Regions from separate parts of the Cupriavidus basilensis genome, predicted to be linked through region 2. Evidence: predicted binding sites of a transcription regulator. Region 2 holds the regulator's gene; each other region holds the start of a gene.

Region 1 (5,022 bases), 1.7 Mb from region 2:
ATTCGGGGCAATCGAGCCCAGCTAGCTTCGACCATTTCGCGGTGGAAAGGCAACGAAGAAGAAGTGCCCAGTGACCTATCAGATTGGTGCGCCCGGCTGGGATCGAACCAGCAACCCCTGCCTTCGGAGGGCAGTACTCTATCCATTGAGCTACGGGCGCACAGGGTATGACGGGGTACAACGCGGGCAGCGCGCGAGTGCCGCTGCCGGAAAGGCGCATAGCATACCGTGTTTGTCGAACGACGTCCACGCCGGGCTGAAAAGTGCAGCCAGATGACGTCTCTTGCAAGCCGCTTTTGCCTCCATACGGTAGGTCTTTGGGGCTATAATCGCGAGTTATTTGTGTAAAAAAAGGGCTGCGCAACGTCCACATCAGGTCCGGGGATGATGGTGCCGCGCCCTGCTGGCTGGCCCGTTTCGGGGCAGTTGGCACCGGATAATAGTCCGATGCGCGCAATTGGCCAGGGGGAATTGGCCACCGAGCAAGCGGCCACATAAGCAGCCGATCGCGAGCGGCCACAGGTTTCCTGCAAAATTGAGAGTTGAGTATGAGCGACGTCCATAACGCACAAGACGAACACGAGTCTCCCATCAAGACCCCCAAGCAGCTGATCGCTGTGGTGATTGCCGCCTTCCTGGTGCCAATCATCGTGATCATCCTGCTAGTCAACTTTGTCGGACACGGTGCCAAGGAAGGCGCGGGTTCTACCGCTACCGTGGAAGCTGTCAATGACCGCATCAAGCCGGTCGCCTCGCTCGAACTGAAGGACCCGAACGCACCGCGCGTCTACAAGACGGGCGAGCAGGTCTATAAGGAAGTCTGCGCTGCCTGCCACGCCACCGGTGCTGCCGGCGCGCCCAAGTACAGCAATGCTGGTGACTGGGCTGCGCGTATCGGCCAGGGCTTTGACGGCCTGCTGAACTCCGTGCTGCATGGCAAGGGCGCCATGCAAGCCCGCGCCGGCACCACCGCCGACGACTACTCCGATTACGAACTCGGCCGTGCCGTGGTCTATATGGCCGACGCCGGCGGCGCCAAGTTCCCGGAACCGGCTGCGCCCGCCGCCGCTGCGGCTACGGCTGCTGCCTCGGACGCCGCTGCGCCTGCCGCAGCCGCTGCTCCGGCCGCTCCCGCAGCGGCACCTGCAGCCGCCGCACCGGCTTCCGCCGAAGTGGGCAAGAAGGTCTACGAACAAGTCTGCGCCGCCTGCCACGCGGCCGGTGTTGCCGGTGCGCCGAAGTTCGGCGACAAGGCAGCCTGGGCGCCGCGCCTGAAGGAAGGCATGGACGCCGTGCATGCCTTCGCCCTGAAGGGCAAGGGCGTGATGCCGCCGAAGGGTGGCTACGCCGGCCCCGATGCCGACGTGATGGCCGCAGTGGACTACATGGCCAACGCTTCGAAGTAAGCGCAAGCAGCTCTCAACAAAAAAGCCCGCGGCATGCCGCGGGCTTTTTGCTTTCCGGTGTGACTTAAACCACGCGCGAGTAGCGCGTTGGCATCGGCAAAGGCGTACCCGCATCAGCGCTCCGGATGGCAGCGGGCTCGGTGCGCCGGGCATCCTCGCGCAGGAAGCCGTCGAACACCATGGCCAGGCGGCGCACCAGCAAACGCCCCAGCGGTGTCACCTCGATGCGGCCTGGCTCACAGCGCACCAGTCCGTCTTCGGCCAGCTGCGCCAGCTCCGCCAGCTCGTGCGCGAAGTGCCCGGCAAAATCGATGCGGTGGCGCGCTTCGACTGCCGCCATGTCCAACACGCCATTGCACATCAGCGCGCCGATCACATCGCGCCGCAAGCGATCTTCGTCACGCATGGCGAAGCCGCGCATCACCGGCAGCACGCCGGCGTCGAGGCCACTGTAGTAGTCATCCAGCGTGCGGGCGTTCTGCACGTAACGGCCCGCCACTGCGCCGATTGACGAAACGCCGAAGCCGAGCTGGTCATGGCCGGCGTGGGTGGAATAGCCCTGGAAGTTGCGCTGCAGCCGGCCCTCGCGCTGGGCCACGGCGAGCGCGTCGTCCGGCAGCGCGAAGTGGTCCATGCCAATGTAGACGTAGCCCGCGGCGGTCAGCTGCTCGATCGTGGCGACCAGGATGTCGAGTTTTTCGGCGGCGGCCGGCAGTGCGCGTTCGTCGATGCGCCGCTGCGGCTTGAACACGTGCGGCAAGTGCGCGTAGCTGTACACCGAGAGCCGGTCCGGGCGCATTGCCAGCACTTGTTCCACGGTGGCGGCAAAACGCGCCGTGGTCTGGTGCGGCAGGCCGTAGATCAGGTCCATGCTGACCGAGCGGAAACCCAGCCGGCGCGCGGCGTCGACGACCGCCTGCGTCTCGGCCAGCGATTGCACGCGGTGGATGGCGCGCTGGACCTCGGCGTCGAAATCCTGCACGCCCAGGCTGATGCGGTTAAAGCCAAGTTCCGCCAGCAGCGCCATCTGCGCGTCGCCGATGCGGCGCGGGTCGATCTCGATCGAGTGCTCGCCCTCGGGCAGCAGGCGGAAGTGCTGGTGCAGCGCGTCCATGACGCGGCGCATCTCGGCGGGATCGAGGAAGGTCGGCGTGCCGCCGCCCCAGTGCGACTGCACTACCTCGCGCCGCGTGCCGAGCTGCTGCGCCACCAGCGCCATCTCGCGCGCCAGGTAGTCCACGTAGCGGGCGCTGCGGCGGTGGTCCTTGGTGATGATCTTGTTGCAGCCGCAGTAGTAGCAGATGTTCTCGCAGAAAGGCACGTGCACGTACAGCGAGAGCGGCGCGGCGGCTTTGGCCGTGCTGGCGGCGTGGGTGGCGCTGGCAGCGCAATCGGCCAGCGCCTGCTGGTAGTCCTGCGCGCCGAAGCCGCCGTGGAAGCGGTCCGCCGTCGGGTACGAGGTGTAGCGCGGGCCGTTGATATCCATGCGCCCCGCCAGCGCGCGAAAGTCGGACAAGGCATGCGGGCCCGGCGCGGCTGCGCCGCGTCCCGCCGGCTTGCCGGTGCAGGCGGCGCCGCACTTGCCGGAGCAAGTGCGGGACTGGCCCGAGACGGCAACGCCAATGGGAACGGACATTGCATTGGGAAACGGGGCGGGGGCAGTCGCAGCCATGGGGCGGCCTTTGTCGTGGATTCGATGGCCCATCGTAGGGCGCGCCGCCCGTGCCTGCGTTGACCGGGGTCAAGCCGCGGCCCATGACATGCGGCGCGTTACGGCCGCGACATGCCAATGACATGCCCGGCGTCATGCCAGCGTCACCTGGGCCGGATAGGCTGCGCGGCGCTCTCCCCCAATCATGCAATTGCTCTGTACCTGGCCTCGCGGATTCCCATGCACGCTTCTTCCCTGATCGCCAACCCCGCACGGCCGCCGCGCCGCCGGGTCCTGGCCGCGCTTGGCAGCGCCATGCTGGCGCCCGCCTCCTTGCTGGCGCAGGTGCCGCCGCGCCGCCCGCTGGTGATCGGCCACCTGGTGGACCGGGGCGGCGCCCAGGCCGACCTGGCGCGCGACTACCTGGCGGGGGCCAAAGTGATGTTCGATGCGGCCAACGCCGGCGCGCGCGAGCCGCGCGTGGTGCATGTGGTGCGCGAGGTCGACGCCGATCCGCGCGCGGCCACCGCGCAGGCGCTGTCGCTGGTCGACGGGGAGCGGGCGGAATTGCTGTTCGGCCCCAGCGATGCGCTGCTGCCGGTGTTGGCCGCCTCGCCCGAGCTAGCCCGGCGCGGCGTGCAGATCGTGGCGCCGCTGTCGGGGCTGTCGCTCGCGGCGGATCACGTCTGGTACACGCGGGCCGACTACCGCAGCGAGCTGGATGCGGCCATCCGGCAGTTGCGCAGCTATGGCCTCAAGCAACTGGTGCTGGCCGTGGCGCCGGATTTTGCGGCCGGCAGCCTGGCTAGCGGCACGCCGTGGCGGCGCCAGGCCGAGCAGGAACCGGGACTGCAGGCACTCACGCTGGATACGGGCAAGGGCGGCGACACCGGCGCGGTGGCGCAACGCATCGCCGCCGCGCGCCCGGCCGCGGTGATCGTGGCGGGCGATACGCTGGCTTATGGCAATCTCGGCCGCGCGCTGGCGGCGCGCGGCTGGTACGGCTTCCTGGTGGGCTTGTCGGCGGTCAATTCGCTGGCGGCACGCGAAATTCTTGGCGCCGGCTACGTCGGCGGCATCGTGCTGACGCAGATCGCCCCGGGACCGCAGGACCTGACCCTGCGCGTGGTCAAGGAGCACGTGGGCCGGATGAAGCAGTTCCTGGACGAACCCGCCTCGCCGGCCACGCTGGCCGGCTATATCGGCGCGGCCTGGCTGGTGCGCACGGCGCTGGCCGCGCCGCGCGGGGCCGGCCCGGCGGACCTGCGGCGCGCGCTGCAGGCCCGCGTCGACGTGGGCGATTTCGTGCTGGATTTCACGCGCGGCTCGCGCGGCTCGCAGTATGTGCAGCTTGCGGCGATGGGTGGCGGCACCGCGCGGTGAGCGGTAACGGTAGCGTTGGCACCGGGCCGCCCGGGGCTCAGGCGCGCGGCAGCACGATGCGCACCCGCAGGCCGCCTTCCGCCCGGTTGGCCAGGCTGAGCTCGCCGCCGTGGCGCGAGACGATATCCGCGGCGATCGACAGGCCCATGCCGACCCCGCCGGTGGCACGGTTGCGCGAGGATTCGAGCCGGTAGAACGGCTCCAGCACGCGCGCCATTTCCTCCGGCGGAATGCCGGGGCCGTTGTCGCACACATCGATCACCACCCGCTCGGGGCTGTCCACCAGTTCAATGCACGCGCTGCCGCCGTAGCGGTGCGCGTTCTCGACCAGGTTGACCACGGCCCGGCGCAGTTCGGCCGGATAGGCCAGCAGCGGCTCGGCGTCGCCAGACAAGGTGACGTCCTGGCCGACTTCCGTGGCATCGTCCACCACGGCTTGCAGCAAGGCATGCACGTCCACCCGCTGGCGCGGCGCGGCAGCGCCGTCGCGCTCGCGCAGGTAATACAGGGTGGCATCGATCAGACCGTTCATCTCCGCCAGGTCCTGGCGCAGGCGATAGCGGACCTGGTTGTCGTCGACGC
Region 2 (5,022 bases):
GCCATTACCGGCATCGCCGGCCGGCGTATCCGCCTGGCGGACGTCTTGATCAGAATCGGACAAGGTATTCACATTCGGATGTTGCATGGTGTTCAGTTGGACACGCGCTGGTCGTGCTCGTCGTGCTCGCTGGGGTGCGCCGGATTCGTCGTGGACGCCCCCGGGACTTCGGACGCCTGCTCGCCGGAGGCCACTTGTACGTGGTAACCGTTGGCGGGCGTGTCCGTTTGCTCATTTGTTTCACCGTCTTCGACGGCTTGCTCCTCGGCTGCGTCGCCGGACCGCGCGCCGGCGGGCTCGGCGGCCACCGGCTCGCTCCCTGGCTTACCGTCCGGCTCAGGCGTCGCCGGCACTTCCGCCTCGGCCTCGGGCGTGGGTGTGAACCCAGCTTCCGCTTGCGCCACGGCCTCCTTTCTTTCAAACGCATCCACCAAACCGGCAATGCCGTCCGTGGCGCCGGCCGCTAGACCGTCGGGGGCAGCCACGCCCGAAGGGGTCGATTCACCCTCTCCGGGATCCGCCACAACCAGCTCGGCAGCGCCGGCCTGATCATCGCCAGGTTCCGCGAATGCCTCTTCGTCGCTATCGGCCGGCACCGTGCCCAGCGCCTCGAAGTCGATCGGCTCCTGATTCAGCATTGCGACCTGCGCCTGGGCCTGGATGTCTTCCAGCGGCGGCAATTCATCGAGCGTGCGCAGGCCGAGGTCATCAAGGAAGTTCTTGGTGGTGGCATAAAGCGCAGGCCGTCCGGGCACGTCACGGTGGCCGATCACCTCGATCCAGCTGCGGTCCTCGAGCTTCTTCACGACTTCGGTGCTGACCGCGACACCGCGGATTTCCTCGATATCGCCCCGCGTGACCGGTTGCCGGTAGGCGATGATCGCCAGCGTCTCCATCACGGCGCGGGAGTACTTGGGCGGCTTTTCCGGATTCAGCCGATCCAGGTACTCGCGCATGACAGGGCGGCTCTGGAAACGCCAGCCACTGGCCAGTGCCACGAGTTCCACGCCGCGTTGCTCCCAGTCGCGGCGCAACTCTTCCAGCAGCACGCGAATGGTGTCGGCACCGACTTCGTCGGCAAACAGCCGGCGCAAGTCATTGACGCGCAACGGTTCCTGCGCGCAGATCAGCGCGGTCTCGAGGACGATCTTCGCCTCTTGGGTATTCATGTTGATTGCGTGCAGCCTGTCTTTGCACCTGCGCCCCGGTTGATCCCGGGCGCACTGGAGATTGCGGGTTCAGCGGTAGGGATTGCCACCGCCATCTGGCCGCGCAGCCAACCGCATGCTTGATGCATGCCAGCCGTGCGCCTTCTTTTATTGCATCGGGTGCCGGACCTGACCGGCAGGAGATCGCCCGGCCACCGGCTTTATCTGCCAGTCGACGGAGCCCTTGCGTCGCGCCTTCCCCCTGATGTGGCGGACCTGTCCGGCGCGGCGTTTATCATCGAACGCGCCGGGTGCAAGAAAATACGGATATCGGGCCTGCTGGCCTATTTCACCCCGCCCTGCCGTGGCTGGTCTTTTGAACCGAATCTTTTGAACCGGACGGCGGATGGGGAACGGTCCCTGGCGCTGATGCCTGCCTGGGTGTTCCTGGCATGCATCCCTGAGCAGCGGATGCTACCTGACGATGCCACGATGAAATACGCTGCGCGATATCGCTGTTCTTGCGATTGTATGGCATTCCCTGGCAAACCTGCAACCGATTCGCACAGCTACCTCAGCGAGGAAGTGACAGATACACCACGAAACGGCGCTTCAGAAGACCAGGCAGAATCCATGCGCGGCAAGCGTCTCAGGTAAAAGCAGCGCGCGCGCCACCCCGGCCAAGCCAAAAGCCACCACCGCAAGGCCAGCGCCAGCGCGCAACGCCGGGCGCCGCGAAAGCTGCCTGAGATAGCCGGACAGGCCCGAGATCACCAGCAGGTTCGGCAGGGTGCCCAGGCCAAACACGGCCATCACCAGCGCGCCCGACAGAGCATTGCCGGCCAGCAACGCCATGGCAAGAGCACCGTACACCATGCCGCACGGGACCAGCCCCCAGGCTAGCCCCATGCCGTAGCGGCGCAGCAAGCGGCCCTGCCCATGCGCCCGGGCCACAGCTGGCAAGCGCGCCCCGACAGCGCCAAGGCCGCGCAGCAAGCCACCCGCGCCCCGGGCGGCGAGCCGCTCAAGCCCACCCGTACCCATGGTGCGCCCGCACAACATCCACAAGCCCGACAGCACCAGCATCACGCTGCCGATCCCGAACAGCCAACGCTGCAGCGGCAGGTACTGTGCCTTCCAGACACCGGCACCAAGGGCACCCAGCAAGCCTCCCAGCACCGCATACATGCTCAGCCGCCCGGCATGCATGACAAGCAGTTCCAGCAACCAATGGCCGGGACGCCGGAGCACCGTGGCAGGCACGCGCGCAACGCCGCCCTGCTCCGCCGCCAGCGCGATCCCGCCGCACATGGCGGCGCAGTGCACGCCGCCCAGCAAAGCCAGGGTAAATACGCTGATAAGCACGCCTATGGTCAACTTCTCCTCCCAATCACACAATCGCAACGTCCGGCGCGGTAAAATGCGGCGAACGCGCCCCCGCAGCTCCAAGAGGCGCTATCAACATGAAGCTTGGCGCCCGCGTACATCAGCGCGCTCGCACAACATGACGACGGGCACGGCAAGCCGCGCTGCACAGATAGCGCACTGCCGCAAGACCCGCGCGCCAGGCCGATGTGGATAGCGCTTCCAACCGACGACTCTCAACGTCAAGCTCTCAACTCAATGCGCCTGCCACATCGCGCTTGATTGACTGCGCTAAACCGACAGGCCCCAATTGCTCACCACCATTCCCATTACCGAGATGTCGCCCCGCTGCTCCACTTGCTCGCTCGGCCAGCTCTGCCTGCCCGTCGGCATGTCGCAGCAGGACCTCGAAAAGATGGATACGCTGGTCCAGGACCGGGTGCGCGTACGCAAGGGCGAAACCCTGTACCGCCTCGGCGATCCTCTCACCGCCGTCTACGCGATTCGCTTCGGCACGCTCAAGACCCACCTGACAATGGAAGACGGCCGCTCGCAGATCACGGGCTTCCACCTTCCCGGCGAAGTCGTCGGCCTCGACGGCCTTGGCGAGATGCAACACGCGTCGGACGCCACCGCACTGGAAGATACCGAAGTCTGCGTGGTGCGCTTTGGCGATCTCCAGACGCTGTCCAACGTCCTGCCTTCCCTGCAGCATCAGTTCATGCGCCTGATGAGCAAGGAGATCTCGCAGGACCAGGTCATGTTGATCACGCTCGGATCGATGCGCGCCGAGGAGCGGCTTGCCGCTTTCCTGATCAACCTGTCCGAGCGCTTGTCCGCGCGCGGCTATTCGGCCTCCGAATTTGTGCTGCGCATGAGCCGCGAGGAAATCGGCAGCTACCTGGGGCTCAAGCTCGAAACCGTCAGCCGCCTGTTCTCGCGCTTTGCGGAAGCCGGCCTGATCCAGATTCGCCAGCGCCACGTCAAGCTGGTCGACATGGTGGGGATCAAGCAGATCGTCAACAAGTCCTGCTGACGTGCACGTCGCGGGCCGCCCTCGCCCGCGGCGGCTCGCCGCGATGCCGCGCCTGCTGGCCTGAACCGGCAAGGCGCGCATCACAGTCACTCCAGCTCGTCCGTGTCCGCCAGCCGCGTGGGCATGGTGTACAACGTCAAGCCGCTCGACAGCGAGCACAGCACCCACGCGATCAGGAAGCCCACGGTGTAGACCGCCTCCCGCGATGCCTCGACCGGCTGGCCGAAGAAGCGCAGGTCACCGGGATCGACCATGGAGAATACCAGCGCGGTCGTCAGCCCGGCGACCAGGAAAGCGGGCCACAACACCCACATCAGCCAGCGTAGCCTCATGATCACCTCGCTTGCGCCGCGACCGGCGCTGCCTGGCGTGCCGCGCTGCCCGCCTTCTCGACCACCAGGCCGTGGCGAGCGACCCCTTCCTCAATGGGCGGATCCGGGTGGGTCATGGCCAGCCAGATCGTGACCCCGCAGGCCACCATGGCCACGAACGGCCCACTCATCAGCAGCCACGGCCATGGCTCCTTCCACCAGGGATTGCTTTGCTGCGTCATCTGGCCTCCTCTAGTTCTAGATCGCGTCTGTAGCGTACGGATTGGTGCATCCAGCGTCCCCCGTCGCCTCATAGATTGCGCGGCACGATAAAGCTGGTGCTCTGTCGAATCTCCGCGCCATGCCCCCCCGCGCCCTTGTCGGGCACCGCGGTCACCGTGACCTCGATCTTGTGCGTGCCCTGCGCCGCGGACTCGATCGGCACGCGCACCCGGATGGGAATCAGGCGATTGGACGTGGGCTCCAGGTTGCCGGCAGCGTGATCATATTCCACGGCCAAGCCCTTGAGCTCATCGCTGCCCGCGCTGACGGCGACGCGCGTCGGCGCCTCGGTCGTGTTGATCAGCTGCAGCCGGTACACGTTCTCGATCCAGCGCCCTTCCACTTCCCGCCCCAGCGCGCCGCGGTCGCGGATGATATCGACCTTGAGCGGCGTGCGCATGGCCAGCGAGGCCATGAAGCCGGCGACCAGCGCCAGCCAGATCACCGAGTAGATCACCGTGCGCGGCCGCACCAGGCGCTTGCGTGCCACGGTCTCCGAGAGCGCGCTGCGCATGGCGTTCTCAGACGTATAGCCGATCAGCCCGCGCGGGTAAGCCATCTTGTCCATGACCTGGTTGCAGGCGTCGATACAGGCGCCGCAGCCAATGCAGTCGTACTGCAGGCCATCTCGGATATCGATGCCGGTAGGACAGACCTGCACGCAGATGCTGCAATTCACGCACGAGCCCAGCCCGGCAGCCTTGTGGTCCGCCTTGCGCGAGCGGCTGCCGCGCGGCTCGCCGCGGCCTACGTCATAGGTGACCACATAGGTGTCGCGATCCACCATCACGCTCTGGAAACGCGCATACGGGCACATGTACTTGCAGACCTGCTCGCGCATGAAGCCGGCGTTGCCCCAGGTGGCAAACGAGTAAAACAG
Region 3 (5,022 bases), 720 kb from region 2:
ACGCCGAAATGCCGCCGAGACGCCGGCGGGGATGGCGCCGGCCACCGCTTGCCATGCCCGCCTAGTCCAGCGCGTATGAACGAAGATACTCCGGCATCGTGACCGCCCAGCGCAGCTCCCGCTCGATCCGCTGGCGCAGGGCGTCGCTCGCGCACGGCTCGCCATGCACCACGAAGGTCTGCCGGGGCGGGCCGCCGAAGCCGCCAAGCCACGTCATCAGTTCATTGGCGTCGGCATGGGCCGAGAGTGAAGTGATCTGCTCCACCGAAGCCTGGATGGCGACCTGCTTGCCATGGATGCGCAGTTCACGCATGCCCGAGGCCAGCGCCGCGCCGCGGGTGCCGGCGGCCTGGAAGCCCGAGAGCAATATCGTATTGCGCGCATCCTGGCCATAGGTCTCCAGGTGATGCACCACCCGCCCGCCGGTTGCCATGCCGCTGCCGGCCAGGATGATCTTGGGTGCGCGGTCACGGTTCAGCCACATGGACTGCTGCATGCTCTGGATCAGGATGGCGATATGGCAGGCCGCCGCGCAGGCGGCGCGATCGATCCGCAGTTCGTCCGGGTGCAGGGCGAAGATCGTGGTGGCGTCGATCGCCATCGGGCTGTTGAGGTAGACCGGCACCTGCGGAATACGGTTTTGCTCGCGCAGCTTGTAGAGGCAATACAGCAGCGCCTGGGTGCGCCCGACGGCAAACGCGGGAATCACCACGCTGCCGCCGCGCCCGATGGTGCGGCTGACGACCTCGCCCAGCGTGTCGAGCGGATCCTCCGCGGGATGGGCGCGGTCGCCGTAGGTGGACTCGATCAGCAAGTGATCCGCTTCGCGAAGGATCTCCGGGGCGCGCATCACGACGTCGTGCTGGCGTCCCAGGTCGCCGGAAAACACAATCCGCTTGCCATCCACATGCAGCGTCACGATGGCCGAGCCGATGATATGCCCGGCGCGATGAAACTCCGCCTCCACGTCGGGCGTCACCCGCACCCGCGTGTCGTAGTGAAACGGGTCGAGCCGGCGCAAGGCGCGCACGGCGTCCGCGCCGTCGTAGAGCGGCAACGCCGGCTGATGCCGCGAGTAGCCCTTGCGGTTGGCGTAGTGCGCGTCCTCCTGCGCCAGGTGCGCGCTGTCGGGCAGCAGGATCTGGCACAGCTGCGCGGTGCCCATGGTGCAGAACACCCGCCCCCGAAAGCCGTTGCGCACCAGCAGCGGCAGGTATCCGCTATGGTCGATATGCGCGTGCGTGAGCACTACCGCGTCCAGCGTGGACGGATCGACCGGCAAGCGGTCCCAGTTGCGCAGGCGCAGCGCCTTGTAGCCCTGGAACAGCCCGCAGTCCACCATCACGCGGCTGCGGCCGGTGTCGAGCACATACTTGGACCCCGTGACGGTATCGGTCGCGCCGAGAAATTGCAGCTGCATGGCGCGCTCCGTCAATGCGACAACAACAGTGGCACCGGCGCGTGATGCATCAACGTGCGCGTGGTGCCGCCCATGATCAGTTCGCGCATGCGCGAGTGGCCGTAGCCCCCGGCCACCAGCATGTCGGCCCCCAGCGCGCCAACCGCGTCGAGCAGACAGGTGGCGACGGGCCCCGCCTTCTGCACGTTGCGCACGCCGGCCACGATGCCATGGCGCTGCAGGTAATGCCGCAAGCCGGCCACCGGCTCCGAGTCCGCCCGCGGTTCGCCGCGATCGTCCCAGACGCCGATGATGGTGACGTGGCTGGCGCGCAGCAGCAAAGGCATGGCGTCGGCCACGGCCCGGGCCGCTTCGCGCTGCCCGTCCCATGCGATCGCCACGTGCCCGCCATGCAGCCGGCGAAACGCCTGCGGCACCAGCAATACCGGGCGGCCGGCGTTAAGCAGCACGTACTCGGCCGCCCCGGCGCCCAGCGATGCCACTTCCTGCGTTGCCACCGGCCGAGCCATCACGGCCAGATCGGCTACGCGGGCCTCCTGCGCCAGGACCCAGCCGGTTTCCTCCTCCACCACGCGGTGCGAGAACGGTACGCCCGGCGCCTGCGCCGCCATGGTGCTGCTCAGTATCTCGCCCTGCAGCGTGGCCTGCGACAGCAGCCTGCCGCGCGACGCCGCCATATGCCGCGCAGCGTCATCGCCCGCGCCCCGGATCGGGTCCAGGCGCAGGCCGGTGGCGCTGACGCCGGTGACATGCGCGCCAAAAGAGGCTGCCAGGTCGGCAGCCATCCTGACGCGGGATGCGCAGTCGGGATCCGCTCCGAGCGCGACCAGCACGGTCCGGTAGTCCATGATGTGCTCCATGTATTGGCGAGCATGCCTGCTGGCAGACCCGGTCCAGTTCATGGTGGCACAGCGCGCCTGCCGCACTTTGTCCCAGATCAAGCGCAGCAAACGCGGGAAGCGCGGTAAGCGCGGGAAGCGCAGGAGCTAGATATCGCCTTCGTCAAACAGGCGATGCTGGATCGCATAGCGCACCAGCGCCGCCTCGCTGGGCAACCGCAGTTTTTCCATCAACCGCATCTTGTAGGTGCTTACGGTCTTGGCGCTGACGCACAAGGCGGCAGCGATCTCGGTCAGCGGCTCGCCCAGCACCAGGCGGCGGTAGACTTCCATCTCGCGATCCGACAGGCGCAGGTGGGGATCCTCGCGGCGCTCGTCCTGCAGGCTGTTGGCCAGCTTCTCGGCCATCGCGGGACTCACGTAGGTGCCCCCCGCCGCGACCTTGCCAATCGCGCTGACCAGCTCCGTGGCCGCGCTTTCCTTGGTCAGGTAGCCCGCCGCCCCGGCCCGGAACGCGCGCACCACGTACTGCTCCTCGGCATGCATGGTCAGCACCAGAATACGCAGCTCGGGCTGCTCCACGCGCAATTGCCTGATCAACTCCAGCCCGCTGCGCCCGGGCATGGAGAGGTCCAGCAGGATGACCCGGGCCTTGCAGTCGCGCGCCATCTGCAGCACGGCAGCGCCATCCACCGCCTCACCCACCACCTCGAAGCCACCCGCGCGGCTCAGGATGTGGCGCAGCCCGTCGCGCATCACGGCGTGGTCGTCGGCGATCATCACGGGGATCATGGGCTTGCCTCCGCGCTCGCGGCTGTGGCTGTGGCTGTGGCTGTGGCCAACGGAAAGCGCACGGTCAGGCAGAAGCCCTCGCCAGGCGCTTGGCTTGTCGCCACGGTGCCCCCAAGCAGCCGTGCGCGCTCCCGGATCCCCACCAGCCCCAGCGATACCCGCTCGCCACCGGCAGGCTGCGTGGCGGCATTGCCGTGGCCATTGTCCCGCACGGTCAGCTCAAAATGGTCGTCCTGGCGAACCAGCTCGATATCGACCCGGTTGGCCTGCGCATGCTGCACGACATTGCTAAGCGCCTCCTGCACGATACGGAATACCGCGGTGGCCGCGTGCTCGCCGACGTCTTCCTCCTCGGCGGCATGGGTGATGACATTGACGCCATAGCGGGCGGAGAACTCCTTTGCCAGCCATTCGATCGCCGGGATCAGGCCGAGCTCGTCCAGCAACGCCGGGCGCAGGTCGGCGGCGATGCGTCGCACCGAAGCCACGGTTTCGTCGATGACCAGGTGCATGGCGGCGGCCTGGTCCAGCAAGGCAGGCGCCGTTCCGGCATCCATGAGGTCGCTGACGAGGATAGCCAGGTCCATCTTCAGCGCGCTCAGGCGCTGGCCCAGGTCGTCGTGCAACTCGCGGGCGATACGGCGGCGTTCCTCTTCCCGCGATGCCTGGACCCGGTCGGAGAGTTGCTGGAGCTCCTCGCGCGACTGCCGCAGGGCCGTCTCCACCCTCACCCGCTCCGTGGTGTCCCGCAGGATGACGGTAAACAGCTTGCCGGCGCCGTCCTGCGTCTGGGAGATGGAAGCCTCGATGGGGAACTCCGTGCCGTCCTGGCGCAGCGCATGCAGTACCCGCTGCTGGCCCATCTGCCGGTCCGTGACCCCGGTGACGCCGAACCGGCGTACGTGCGCCTCATGTGCCATACGAAAGCGCGCCGGAATCAGGTCCGCCAGGGGGCGGCCGGTCACCTGGGCGGAGGTGTACCCGAAAAGACGCTCCGCCGTGGGGTTGAACAACACAATGCACTGCGCTTCGTCCACCGTGATGATCGCTTCCATCGACGAGCGGATGATCCCTGCCAGGCGAGCCTCGCTGTCCTGGATGCGCGCCAGGTTGTCTTCCCCCGCGCGCCGAAGCCGCCGCAGGCGCACCAGCAGCAGCGACAGTACCACTGCCACCGCCAGGCCCCAGGCGCCGAGCATCGGCGCGGCCAGGCCGCCTGGCCGGGGGGCAAGCACGGTAATGAACCACAGTGCCAGCAGCAGGAGCAGCGCGAGCACGGCGCCACCTGCCGCCAGTTCGCCAAGCGTGGCGTGAAGCGATGCCTTGCGCGCGGAAGGCAAATTCGGTGAAGGAGGCTCGTTGGTCGCCATGGCTGGTCGCGAAGTGCTCCCGGAGGGTCGGCAAGTCCTGCGTGGATCCCGCGAGGATCGCCGGAGGCTCTCCTGTAAAGGTAGGCGATTTGGGTGAAATGCACACGCCCTCTGTGATGTGCTCGCAATATAGCGAGGTGGGCATAGGGGGTGCCATCGTCCGGATAGCCTATGGTCTTTGTCAGGTTTGCCTGACAGGGGCCTTCCTCATTCAGACAGCACTCTCAGCGACCGCTTCTTTTTTCCTGCCACGGCGCAAACCATACTCGATGGCATGAACACCATGTTTCTTCCCGATCGTCTGAGCGTCCTGCTGCTCGAGGACTCGGCCCTGATCGGCGCGCGGCAGGCCAGGATGCTCAGATCGATCCAGGAAGTGGAACTGCTCGCCCAGGCCCGCGAGCCACGCGCCGCACTGCTGGCCGCGCAGATCCTGTTGCCCGACGTTGTCATCCTCAGCCTGAGCCGGTATGGCCGATCGGGGCTGAGCGCACTGCAGGGCCTGCGAAAAATGCGCCGCCAGGCGATCGTGGTCGTCCTGAGCAACTGCCCGGCGGCGCCAATGCGCAGTGCTTGCCTGCGGGCTGGCGCGTCGTACTTC

Evidence for each region. Region 2 encodes FNR, which switches genes on or off when oxygen is low (the NO sensors DNR and NnrR bind a similar motif). Its sites were predicted from a motif close to TTGATNNNNATCAA; they were not measured.
Region 1: a site for FNR is predicted at 3,138-3,151, ahead of hemN (oxygen-independent coproporphyrinogen III oxidase). Genes of this name have one in related genera too.
Region 3: a site for FNR is predicted at 2,348-2,361, ahead of F7R26_RS08440 (universal stress protein). Genes of this name have one in related genera too.

The regions. Positions count from the first base shown of each region.
Region 1 is NZ_CP062803.1:4,307,473-4,312,494, forward strand. Features, by position in the region: tRNA gene F7R26_RS19860 (tRNA-Arg) at 85-160, opposite strand; gene F7R26_RS19865 (c-type cytochrome) at 549-1,406, shown strand; gene hemN (oxygen-independent coproporphyrinogen III oxidase) at 1,471-2,892, opposite strand; gene F7R26_RS19875 (ABC transporter substrate-binding protein) at 3,298-4,440, shown strand; gene F7R26_RS19880 (ATP-binding protein) at 4,478-5,022, opposite strand, start outside.
Region 2 is NZ_CP062803.1:2,569,239-2,574,260, forward strand. Features, by position in the region: gene rluB (23S rRNA pseudouridine(2605) synthase RluB) at 1-87, opposite strand, end outside; gene scpB (SMC-Scp complex subunit ScpB) at 93-1,169, opposite strand; gene F7R26_RS11640 (hypothetical protein) at 1,296-1,805, shown strand; gene F7R26_RS11645 (sulfite exporter TauE/SafE family protein) at 1,761-2,525, opposite strand; gene fnr (fumarate/nitrate reduction transcriptional regulator Fnr) at 2,824-3,549, shown strand; gene F7R26_RS11655 (hypothetical protein) at 3,636-3,881, opposite strand; gene F7R26_RS11660 (membrane protein) at 3,884-4,102, opposite strand; gene ccoG (cytochrome c oxidase accessory protein CcoG) at 4,171-5,022, opposite strand, start outside.
Region 3 is NZ_CP062803.1:1,848,164-1,853,185, reverse strand. Features, by position in the region: gene F7R26_RS08445 (MBL fold metallo-hydrolase RNA specificity domain-containing protein) at 62-1,420, opposite strand; gene F7R26_RS08440 (universal stress protein) at 1,432-2,268, opposite strand; gene F7R26_RS08435 (response regulator) at 2,407-3,051, opposite strand; gene F7R26_RS08430 (PAS domain-containing sensor histidine kinase) at 3,048-4,421, opposite strand; gene F7R26_RS08425 (response regulator) at 4,696-5,022, shown strand, end outside.